DNA from 3 places in the Faecalibacterium duncaniae genome. Region 2 is predicted to be linked to each of the others. Evidence: riboswitches for the same ligand, from Rfam matches in the RefSeq annotation. Region 2 holds a riboswitch; each other region holds the start of a gene.
What was found. Region 2 has a riboswitch for cyclic di-GMP ahead of GXM22_RS04155 (hypothetical protein). Riboswitches for the same ligand answer to the same signal wherever they lie in the genome.

Region 1 (4,101 bases), 1.0 Mb from region 2:
GATGGCCGCCGATTTCCACGTCCACGAGCCCCTGATCTGGGGCGGCAAGTGGCACGCACAGTATGCCCGCCCGGAGCAGCCCTTTGTGCTGGAACTGGGCTGCGGCAAGGGCGGCTTTATCTCCCAGCTGGCCTGCGCCCACCCGGAGAACAACTATCTGGGCATCGACATCACCGACAAGGTGCTGATCCTTGCCAAGCGCAAGATCGAGGCCGCTTACACCGAGGCAGGCCGCCCCATCGACAACGTGAAGATCATGAGCACCGACATCGAGCGCATCAAGGGCGTGCTCACCGCCCAGGATACCGTCAGCCGCATCTATATCAACTTCTGCAACCCGTGGAGCAAGAACGCTTCCTCCAACAAGCACCGGCTCACCTATCCCCGCCAGCTCATCCAGTACCGCGAATTCCTGAAGGACGGCGGCGAGATCTACTTCAAGACCGATGACGACGACCTGTTCCGCGACAGCCTGGAGTACTTCCCCGCTTCCGGCTACGAGATCACCTGGAAGACCTTTGACCTGCACGAAAACGAGCCGGAGTGGAACATCCGCACCGAGCACGAGGGGATGTTCACCGAGATGGGCATCAAGATCAAGGCCCTGATCGCCAAAAAGCTGCCCGGCGATGCCGCCGTGACCTGGATCGAACCCAAGGTCCTGAAAAAGAGGAAGGCTGCGGAGGAAGCCGCTGCCGCCGCAAAGGAGGAGTAAGATGTCCTTTTTTGTCAACACCATGGTCTGCGGCTTTTCGCTGTATCAGATCCTGGCGTTTTTCCTGATCTACTCCTGCCTGGGCTGGTGCCTGGAGGTCATCTATGCCGCCGTTTCCACCGGCCAGCTGGTGAACCGCGGCTTTCTGAACGGCCCGGTCTGCCCCATCTACGGCTTTGGCATGATCATTGTGCTGTTCACCCTTTCGCCGCTGGCAGACAACCTGCTGCTGCTCTATCTCGGCGGCGTGATCCTGCCCAGCGTATTGGAGCTGGTGGGCGGCTGGGCGCTCTACAAGCTCTACCACACCCGGTGGTGGGATTACAGCGACTTCCCCTTCAACATCGGCGGATATATCTGCCTGGAGTTCTCCCTTTTGTGGGGCGTTGGCACCGTTGTGGTGATGAAGGCCGTTCACCCCGTGATCGCGGGCTTTGTGGAGATGGTCCCCCAGATGGTGGGCTTTGTCCTCATGTGCATCCTGTACGCCTGCTACGCCGCCGACGTGGTGGTGACCGCCTTTGCGGCCTCTGACCTGGCCCGTGAGCTGGATGCTCTGGAAAAGGTGGCCGACAGTATGCACGCCGTGTCCGATGCCATGACCGAGCTGCTGGGCACCACCGCCATGGACGTGGACCAGAAGATGGACGAGAGCCGCCTGCAGCTCAAGCTGGCAGCTGCCGAGGCCCGGGACAATGCCGCCAAACTGAGCCCCCGGGATGCCGCTGCCGCCCTGCGCGCCAAGGCCGACGAGGCCATGGAGGCTGCCCGCAAGTCCTCCCAGGAGGCCCGGCTCAATGCCTCTGAGGCCGCCGCTGCCGTCAAGCTGGCCGCCAAGGGCACCGCAGAGCGCACGGCAGAGCTGCTCCGTCTGGAACAGCTGGCCGAAGAACTGCAGGCCCGCAGCGAGGAGATGCGCGCCCGCACCCGGAGCTCCAAGTACTTTGGCAAGGGCCGTATGCTCCGCGCTTACCCCAAGCTGCGCCACGGCGAAAAGCACCGCTCTCTGGACGAGCTGCGGGAGCGCCTGAAGTACGAGCGCAGGCACTGACCCTGCCCGCTGCAGCAACCCCAAATGCCCCTGACCGGCTTCTTTCGGTCAGGGGCATTTTTCCTGCGCTGCATTCTCCATAAAATCAGGCAGATCTTGTTCTGCTGCACGCTTTTGTTCTCATTCTGTTTTCAACATTATACGTTCCTTTTTTGTACACTCTTCCAAATCTATTTTCGTCATATTGACAAAAAAAGAGTATTTTATCCTGTGCAATATGCTATTCCTGCTAAAAACTGAAGAATCGGCAAGCCAGTCGAAAGGCTGCGACGCAAAGCTACAAGGGCCTGTAATATGGCAGCCAGCCGCACGTTATTCTCTCCGGGTAAGGTAATCCGAAACCTTGCACCTCCTTGTGAAGATGCGTCGGCTTCCCTTCAGGAGAGCGAGCGCGCAGCGGGTCTACAAGGGTTCAGAGCGTCGTACCAGCCGTTTGGCCGGTGCGGCGCTCTTTTGTTTTGGCTGAAATAGAGAGAGTTTTTGGGAATATCATGGAAAAGGAGTAAAGAATTATGAAACCTAAGCGTTTGATCAGCTTATTGGTTGCGGTCTGCATGATGATCACCATGCTGCCCCTGTCGGCAGTCACGGCATTTGCAGAAGACACGTCAGCGCCAACTGGTACAGCCAGCTATGGCGATTACGAGTATGACTATACGATAAATACAGAAGACGGTACTGCAACCATCACAAAATTTCGTGCCCTTGTTGATGGCTCCTACGACATCACCATACCCACAGATTTTGGCAGATTCCCTGTAACTGCTATCGGCGATGATGCCTTTAGAGGTTGCTCTGCTCTGAAGAAGGTCACCATTCCACAAAGCGTCACTTCCATCGGCGATTCTGCCTTTGCAGGTTGCCACAACTTGGACTCTGTTACCATCAATGACGCTGCCACATCAATAGGAAACCGGGCCTTTACGGAATGCCCTCTTACAACAACGCTTTCATTAGGTAAAAAAATTACGACGATCGGCGATGAGGCCTTTTATGATTGCCGTGGTCTGACGAGCGTCACCATTCCACCAAGCGTCACTTCCATCGGCAAGAAAGCCTTTCTCCAATGCATTCATCTTAAAACGCTTTCGTTCGGTGAGAATATTAAGACGAATATTGAGACGATCGGCGATGATGCCTTTTATTATTGCATTGAGCTGGAGAGTGTCACCATTCCACAGAGCGTCACTTCCATCGGCAATGATGCCTTTGGACAATGCCATGACTTGCAATCTCTTACCATCAAGGACGCTGCCACATCGATAGGACACCGGGCCTTTTTAGGGTGCACTTCTCTTGAAACGATTTCGTTAGGTGAGAATATTAAGACGATCGGCTATCATGCCTTTAATTCTTGCACTTCCATTAATCTGACGAACGTCACCATCCCGGAAAATGTAACAACCATTAGACCTGGTACCTTTGACTATTGCACCCATCTGGAATACATTATGCTCCCTGCTGGATTGACTTCTTTCCAAGACAGTCTGAAAGGTTGTCCAGCTGGGAACCCCAATGGTGCCATCTACTACAAAAACTACAAGGCCGCCGCAGATGCTCTGCTTGCAGACAATGATGACAATTCTAACATTGATGCCAATGATAAACTGAGAAAACGCAATTTTCTTTACCTCTGCAAGGTGACCTTTGATGCCAAGGGCGGCGAACTGAACGACGACGCTGAGGTGCCGGTTTATAAGACCGAAAAAATCACTGATACCAAGGCAAACGATCTGACTGCCATCCATGATCCCACCCGTGCGGGTTACAAGTTCACCGGCTGGTACACCGCAGATGACCAGCCCTTGAATGTGAACGAAATAATTACGAAGGACATCACCTTCTATGCCCATTGGGAGCTCGCCCCCAAAGCTCCGGTCTGCCACCCGCTGACCTTGAAGGACGGCGTTATCACCAGCGTAACAGTGCCCGGCAAGGATGGTGCTGACCCCGAGGATATCACCGAGATCGTTAAAAAGAATGCCAACGAGGACGGTTCCTTTAATGTCCCCGAGGGTGCAACGGTGAGTGTTGCATTTGATAAGGATGCTTTTGCAGATAGCGGTCTGAAATTTGGCCACTGGGATATCACCGGCCTGGATGATCCGAACGCTTATCAGGATAAGGAAAGCTTTGACTTTGAGATGCCTGCAAAGGCCGTGACCCTGAAAGCCATGACACAGGATGCATCCATTGAAGATGACGAGCCCGATATCGTTGGCCCCATCGTGATCGGCACTACTGTTGTTGTCGGCGGTGCAGTGCTGGGCTATCAGGCCTATTCTCTGGGTGCTGAATTTGCAGGCAAGCTGATGGCTCTGCCCTACTTCCCCAG
Region 2 (4,101 bases):
GACCAGCGGATTATCCCCGGCATTTTTGATACTCATAACCACGGCACCTGCGGTTATGATATCATGAATAAGAATGCCCCCCATGAAAAGCAGATCGCATCCGTGAAAGGTTATCTGAAGGGGCTGGCAAGTCAGGGCACCGTGAACATCTTCCCGACGGTGTGCGACCCGGATTCCATCCGTGCGGTGGCAGAGGTGGCAAAAGAGGGTGATCAGGACGGTGCAACCATTCTGGGTATCCACAGCGAAGGCCCCTGGCTGAACCGCACCGGTGAAAAAGGCATCCGTACCGGCTGGCCGGAGGTAAGTATGGAGACGGCACATGCCATGGTGGAAGCCGGCGGCGGGTGGCTGCGTCTTGTGGCACTGGCACCGGAGATCCCCGGGATGGACCCCATCATCGAGTATTTCCTCTCGCAGGGCATCACAGTGGCAGCCGCCCACAGTGACAACAACTATAAGCAGGCCATGGCCGCCTATGCCAAGGGCATCAGTGTGGCGACCCATACCGGCAACGTCATGACCGATATGCATCACCGGGACATCGGCGGTCTGGGAGCAGCCCTGACCAATGAAAACGTTACCTGTGAGGTGATCTGCGACGGCCTGCACATCTGCGATGAGATGCTGGGCATCTACTTCAAGGTCAAGAGCACCGACAAATTCATGATGGTCAGTGACTGTACGGCTCTGTCCGGTGCACCGGTGGGCAAGTATGAGGGCATCTTTGAGGGGATGGCCCTGAATGTGACCCCGGAGGGCTTTGTTCTGACCGATACCGGCCGCCTGTGCGGTTCCAGCCAGCCGGTGCTGTTCGACATCAGAAATCTGGTGAACAATGTTGGCATCCCGCTGGAGACCTGCCTGAAGATGGCCTGCCTCAATCCCTGCATCAAGTATGGTTTTGCCGACCGCAAGGGTACCATTGAAGTGGGCAAGGACGCAGATCTGGTGGTCATCAGCGACGATTATCAGGCACAGGTCACCTACGCCGAGGGCCGGAAGGTCTATGACCGCAGCACCGAGGGCAAGATCTTCAATGCGGATTATCTGAACCGATAAGGACAAAGGAAACAGCTATGAGCAAGAAGTTGATCGTAGTAGCCGATGATTTCGGCTTCAGTGAGGCATACAACTATGGTGTCATCAAAGCCTATAAGGAGGGCGTGGTCTGCACCCTCTCGCTGATGAGCAACATGGCCGCCGTCCCCCATGCGGTGAAACTCTGGCAGAGCGAGTGCCCGGAGGTGCCGCTGGTCCAGCACACCAATTTTGTGCAGTACCGCCCCGTCAGCGCCCCGGAAAAGGTGCCCACGCTGGTAAACGAAGAGGGAATGTTCTACCGCAGCTATCTGTGGAAGAGCGAGAATCCCAATGATGCCAAATGCAAGGGCGAAGTTTACCCCAGCTATGAGGACCTGTATACCGAGACCATGGCCCAGCTGGACCGGCACAAAGAACTTGTGGGACATTATCCCCGGCATTTTGAGGGCCACAGCGCCATGACAAGGCCCATGGAGCAGGCGTTCCGGGATATCGGAAAGAAGCTGGGCATCCATAACATGGGCGATACGCTGGCCGAAGAACTGCCGATGAAACCGGCCTGCGAGCTGTTCAGTTTGGGCAACAGCAACGCAATGGAGATTCTGAACCGGGGCAGCCGCCCGGAGGACTGGCTGGAAGACCGCTTCGGCATCCTGAGCTCTCCCTACGAGTACAATATCCTGCATTTCCATCCGGGTTATCTGGATCAGTACCTTCTGGACAATACTTCCCTGACCCTGCCCCGCTGCCGTGATCTGGCGACCCTGTGTGACCCGCAGGTTCGTCGCTGGCTGGATGAGCATGAGGTGGAACTGACCAACTTTGATGCCCTGTACGAATAACTGCGCCATTTCCAAGTGATACTTTATCATCCTCCATAGGAACGCCGCTGCACAGAATTGCGACCTGTGCGGCGGCGTTTTCTTAGTAATGGCCTAACCCTCTCAGCCAAAGTCTTTAACTGAGAGGGTCACCCCCCACCCCCCCGTCAAATCGCACTAAAAAATAGACTGCATTTGTTACAAATGACAAACTCATGGAAAACCCCTTGATTTTTATATAAGGGGGGTATAATAAAATGCAAAAGAGCACCCCCACAAAACAGAAGAATCGGCAAACCAGCTGGAAGGCTGCGACGCAAAGCTAAAGGGCCCAGACCGGGCAGCCAGCTGCACTTCCCCATAAGTACACCACAGCGTCACACCAGCCTTTCGGGGCAGGTGCGGCGCCTTTTTACATTTACGGCGGGTGCAGGGAAAAGCGTTTGGGATACTTCATAAGGGAGGAAAAAGTTTATGAAACCAAAACGTGTAGTAAGTTTGCTGGTGGCGGGCTGTATGGCCGTCTCCATGGTGCCTGCTTCGGCGGTCACGGCGTTTGCGGAAACGGTGGGGAATACGTCTGCCTTGGCTGTGCTGGCACAAAATGCAGCAACAAGCGGCCCTTGCGGTGCAGAAGATCAGACGGAAAGTGTTTCTTGGGAAGTGGAACAAAACAATACGGCTGCGGAGAATCCTACATATACACTGAGCATCGAAGGTTCAGGTGCAATGGCGGATTACAATGCAATCACAGATGATGGAACAGTTGAAGATGACGGAACGGCTAAGAATTATACAATCATAACCCCGCGTGAAAACGCGGGGTTATGATTTGTCCATTTTTCGTGGATGCCCCAAGCGGCTAGATATCCGTAGCAACTCCGAGTTTTCGACTTCTCACGCTTTATCGAAAATTTGGAGGTCACACATGAGTTTTGATCCGAATGCTATTGGTAACCGTATTTTTACTTTGCGTACAAATGCGAAGTTATCGCAGGAAAAACTTGCTGAAAAACTTGGTGTTTCCCATCACCACCTGGGCGATCTTGAAAGGGGAAGCTCCAATGGCTCTGTAAAAATCCTGATCGATATTGCAGAATACTTCCATGTCAGTATGGATTATCTTCTTTTGGGTCGAGATCCTTCTAGGAATCAGTTTCAAAATGAACTGCAAGCCGCTATAGATCATCTTGAAAAAATCAAAGGTCTTTTATAATCACTTCAACAAGAAACGCTCCTGCCAGTTTTACACCGGCAAGAGCGTTTCTTGTGTTATTCAAAAATATCGGCAAGGGTAAGCAGCTGTACTTCTCCGCGTTCCTGTGCCTGAAGCAGACCGTCCGTAAATCCGCCTTTCGAGAAAATGTAGTAGTGGTAGTTTGTTCCTTTCCCAAAGACTGCTGCATATTCCCGAATCAGTTCCAGTTCGTCCAAACCGATTTTTTCATTGCGGTATTTGCAGGAGCCAATGATATAGTCATTACCCTCAACCGGCGTTCCGACAATGTCGATCTGGATCTGCTTCTTTTTTTGAGGGTCGGTTCCCCACCACTGCCCGATCTCACTCAACTCGATAGGAAGATCATTCGCATAATAGAGCAAATAGTCTTGACACATCTTCTCAAAAATCAGGCCCATATAGTCTGGAAAATACTGCTTCACCGCATGGGGGTAGGTCTTTGCGATCCGCCCCGAATCAATGGCACTTGCATTGACCGGCACAAAACGGTACCAAAAACGAAAAAAATTGTCCGCCAGAAGATAGATCGTTTTTTTGCCCGGTTTCTCTGTGATCGGCGTTTCTTTTTTGACGATTCCAAGGTCTATCAACGTTTTGAGGTACTTCGCCACCACAGAGTTTTCTTCACCAACTTTTGTGGTGATGTCGTTCAGGCGAGAAGCCCCCTCTGCAATTGCCTTGATGATTGCATTATAAATTGCAGGCTCACGCAGCTCCTGCTTTAACAGGTTGGCCGGTTCCTCATAGAGGTAGCTGGAACGGTCAAACAAGTTTTCCATCAGTGCTTCATCTACGCTGTCCCGAACATCCAATTTGTTGATATAATGCGGAACGCCGCCTGTGATGCCATAAATCAGGGCGTTATCTTCCTCAGACAGATTCGGATGGAATACCGCAGTTTCCCTATAATCCAGCGGCATGATCTTGAATTGCGCTGTTCTGCGCCCATACAGAGGGCTTTCTTTGCCCAAAACCTGACTTTCCATAAAACTCATG
Region 3 (4,101 bases), 1.4 Mb from region 2:
CAGAAAGGTCGCCGTGGCTGCGGGCTTCCTTGATCTCCTCGGCCAGCTCCTTGCGGCGGACCGTCTTGAGGTATTCCAGTTCGTCCTGCATCGCCTTCAGGCCGGAAGCGGACATCTTGATTTCTTGTGCCATTTTGGATCTTCTCCTTGTCTATTGGATTGACGCAGCCGCAAAGCCGCGCACGAATGCTATTATGACTGTTCTATTATAATAGCAAGCCGGGAGCTTGTCAATAAAAACCACGGCGCTAGAGCGGAAAAAGCGGCGGTTTCGGCTCCCGCCCCTATGCAGAAGCGCCCCACCGGTTCCCCGGCAGGGCGCTTCCACAGGTTATTTGGGAATAGAGAATGGTTAGGTTATGGGGGCAACCCCCCAGTCGCTTTCAGCGACAGCCCCCGCTAATAGGGGGGCCCTTGGCATAGCGGATAGTTTCACCTTTTTGCCAAGGCCGCCCCTATTAGGGGCGGTGGCATCCCGAAGGGATGACGGTGGGGTTTACTTTTCCTGTGCCTTATTCCACACGCGGATCACTTCAACACGGCTCACGGAATCGGTATCCACATAGGTCTCGCCGTTGTCCTTTGCGGCCTTGAGCAGATCGTTTTCCACAGCCCAGGCAATGGCCTTCTGGGTATCGGTTGCATCGGCGGGCAGAACTGCGGCGGGTGCGGGCTTACCGGCATGGTTCCACACCAGCAGGGCCAGCTCGGCACGGTTTGTGGGGATGGCAGTACCGGCGGGCAGAGCGGTTTTCAGGTACAGCTCCGTGCTCAGCTGGTAGCCCTGCCATGCCAGAATGGCGGTGCCAACAGCGGCAGTGCCAACCACTGCGGTGGTGCCCAGAATGTTGGGCTCGTCCTCCTCAATGGAGGCATCCTTTGTCATGGCTTCGATGGTCACACCACCGGCAGGCATCTGGAACTTCAGGGGGTTGTTCTTGACATCCACATCCAGCGTTTCATCGGTGGTAATCGTCCACTGGTCAAATGCAACGGCATCGCTCTGGCTGGTGTAGGTCACGGTCACGTCAGCCTTTTCGGGCACTTTGGCGATCAGCTCGCCCTTGTCGTTCTTCTCAGCCTTGATCTCTTCGTCACCATTCTTAATGGTAACATCAGCATTCTTGACGGTCAGGGTGTAGAGCTTGGTTGCAGGGGTCAGTTCGGCGGCCTCTTCGCCAACAACGACCTTTGCATCCGCATTGCAGATGGTCTCGTCATTGCTGTCGTTCACTGCAATACCAAAGGTGTAGCTGCCGGTCTTTTTGTAGGTCACATTCAGGGTTGCTTTGATATCACTGCTTCGGGAAGTCAGTTTCATCATCTGAGCCAACTTCTGAACAGTGTATTCTTTCTCGGTCAGTTCCTTGCCGTTCAGTTCTACCTTTTCAACTTCATCACCGTAGGTGAAAGCAACACTGCCATTGAGAATCTTGTTCATATCAGTACCGGGGGCAATGGCAATGTTCACATCAACGGGAGTATTGACCAAGTAGTCGCTCTTGGAGGTGGTCACATCCATCTTGCAAGGGATTATAACCAGCCCATCTTGACGAAGCTGCTCATTATTGCCGCCATGCGAATCCTCTTTATAATTAATTCCAGTGAAGTTTTTGCTAGTGCCATCCGTCTTGCCATCAAGAGGAACAAAGGGAGCGCTTACAAGAGCATTCCACTGATCGGCTGTTCCGGCATAATAAACTTTTGTCAGCGAAATCGGCCTACCAAATGCCGCAACTTCAATTCCTTTCAAAGATGCAGGGAAAGTAACCGTTCCGAGCGCACAATTGTAAAATGCTTTCCTGTAAATTCTTTCAGTGTTAGAAGGAATGACAACATTCATAAGTGAAGTACAGTTCTCAAAAGCACCCCAACGAATATCTGTAATCCCTTCTGGCAGATCAATCCTTTCTAGGCTCGAACAATTCGAGAAGCACTCCATCTCAATTGTTGTGATTTTGCTATTACCTTCAAAAGTAATATCATTTAGCCCTGTACAATTTGCAAATCCCCACCATTCAATCTTTTCAACATTCTCTGGAATATTAACACTTTTCAAAGACTCACAATGATAAAAAGCACCCGAGCAAATATATGTCACCGATTCTGGAATTTTAACTTTTTGAATCTTGCCACAGGTTGCATTCCAATACTTAAAATTAGAATGATATTCTGCTGCAAACGCGGCCTGTCCGATTTTACTCAAAGAATGTCCGTCAAACTCGGCAGGAATATCAACTTCATAATTATTTGCCGCAAGCACATCTTCCGAGCCAATGTATTGTACCAACGTTGCAGTGTCATCATCATTTACACTATACACAAAATTTCCATCTTGTGTTTTTATTCCATCCGTATGAAACTCACCGCTTTTTGCATTATCTGCAAACGCTGACACCGGAAATAGTGTAAGTAGCATACATACTACAACCAACAAGCTGACGAAACGCTTTTTCATAAAAATCCTCCTTTTATGAATTACTCCCAAAATATAACCATGCCCGCACAAAGCAAAAAGAGCGCCGCACCGGCCAAATGGCTGGTACAACGCTCTGCGTTTTGTACTTTGGGAATCTACCGCCCCTTGAGGTGATGCCCATGTGCGGTATGGTTGAGAAAGTGCGGCTGGCTGCCATATTACAGGCCCTGTAGCTTTGCGTCGCAGCCTTTCGACTGGTTTGCCGTTTTTTCTGTTTCAACGTGGCATCTTACACAAAAATCATAAAACTTTTTTTTTTTTTTTTTTTTGTCAATAACCCAAAAGCATCTTTGGCAAGTTGCACAAAAGCGATAGTGTTTGTATGGCATTTTCGGATAGCAGCATCGCCCCGGGGAGAAGTGTTCCGTTTGGGAAATGATGGCGTGTTTCCTCGCTTTTTCGTTGAAATATGCCAAGTTTTATGATATAGTAGTAGTCGTTTTTACGTTTCACTCCCCTATTCTCCCCGCGGAAAGGAAGCTTCCATGAACCTGACAAAGCAGTTCTTCAAGTATGTGTCGCAGAATATTTTCGGTCTGATCGGCACATCGTGCTATATTCTGGCCGACACCTATTTCATCGCCCAGGCGGCGGGCACCGACGGCGTGACCCTGCTGAACCTCTGCCTGCCCATGTACAACCTGATCTTTGCCTTCGGCTCGATGATCGGCCTGGGTGCGGCCACCCGGTACGCCATCCTGCAGGCGCAGGGCGAGGCGCGGGCGCAGCGGTTTTTTTCCAACGCCATCCTCTGCGCCTGCCTGATCGCCATCCCGTTCATGCTGGCGGGCGCGTTCTGCCCGGGCACGCTCCTGCAGCTCATGGGCGGCGATGCGGACATCGTGGCGCTGGGCCTGAACTACACCCGCATCTTCCTGCTGTTCACCCCCTTCTTCATGTGCAACTACATCTTCTCGGCCTTCGTCCGCAACGACGGCGACCCGTCCCTTGCCATGGTGGCCACCCTGAGCGGCAGCCTGTTCAATGTGGTGTTCGATTACATCTTCATCTTCCCCATGGGGCTGGGCCTGCCCGGCGCGGCGCTGGCAACGGCCATCTCGCCGGTGCTCAGCATCGCCATCTGCAGCCGCCACTTCTTTCAAAAGAGCAACACGCTCACCTTTGTCCGGCAGGCTCCCTCGGCCCGGCTGCTGGTGCAGAGCTGCCAGCTTGGCATCTCCGGTTTCGTCGGGGAGCTCTCCTCTGCCGTGACCACCACCGTGTTCAACTTCCTGCTGCTCCGGCTGGCGGGCAACGTGGGCGTGGCCGCTTACGGCGTGGTGGCAAACTTTGCGCTGGTGGCAACAGCCATCTTCAACGGCGTGGCCCAGGGTGCCCAGCCGCTGATCAGCCAGTGCTACGGCAAAAATGAGATGGCCGGAGCAAAAAAGCTGCTTCTGCTGGGCTGCGGCACTGCGCTGGCGCTGGCGGCGGTGTTGTACGGTGCCGTGTTTGGCTTTACCGATACCTTTGTTGCCCTCTTCAACAGCGAGAGCTCTGCTTTGATGGCCGAATATGCCCACAGCGGTATGCGCATCTACTTCCTGGGCTACTTCTTTGCAGGCTGCAATATTGTTGCGGCGGGCTATCTGGGTGCGGTCAACCGCCCCACCGAAGCCACC

Region 1: another riboswitch for cyclic di-GMP. It lies ahead of GXM22_RS14180 (leucine-rich repeat protein); the one in region 2 lies ahead of GXM22_RS04155 (hypothetical protein).
Region 3: another riboswitch for cyclic di-GMP. It lies ahead of GXM22_RS15475 (leucine-rich repeat domain-containing protein); the one in region 2 lies ahead of GXM22_RS04155 (hypothetical protein).

The regions. Positions count from the first base shown of each region.
Region 1 is NZ_CP048437.1:2,936,457-2,940,557, forward strand. Features, by position in the region: gene trmB (tRNA (guanosine(46)-N7)-methyltransferase TrmB) at 1-715, shown strand, start outside; gene GXM22_RS14175 (putative ABC transporter permease) at 717-1,766, shown strand; cyclic di-GMP riboswitch class I at 2,003-2,079, shown strand; gene GXM22_RS14180 (leucine-rich repeat protein) at 2,279-4,101, shown strand, end outside.
Region 2 is NZ_CP048437.1:880,185-884,285, reverse strand. Features, by position in the region: gene GXM22_RS04165 (N-acetylglucosamine-6-phosphate deacetylase) at 1-1,062, shown strand, start outside; gene GXM22_RS04160 (ChbG/HpnK family deacetylase) at 1,080-1,886, shown strand; cyclic di-GMP riboswitch class I at 2,147-2,221, shown strand; gene GXM22_RS04155 (hypothetical protein) at 2,340-2,696, shown strand; gene GXM22_RS04150 (helix-turn-helix domain-containing protein) at 2,794-3,081, shown strand; gene GXM22_RS04145 (ATP-binding protein) at 3,138-4,101, opposite strand, start outside.
Region 3 is NZ_CP048437.1:2,625,348-2,629,448, forward strand. Features, by position in the region: gene greA (transcription elongation factor GreA) at 1-133, opposite strand, end outside; gene GXM22_RS15310 (hypothetical protein) at 497-1,522, opposite strand; partial or broken gene GXM22_RS15475 (leucine-rich repeat domain-containing protein) at 1,712-2,458, opposite strand; cyclic di-GMP riboswitch class I at 2,618-2,693, opposite strand; gene GXM22_RS12590 (MATE family efflux transporter) at 2,965-4,101, shown strand, end outside.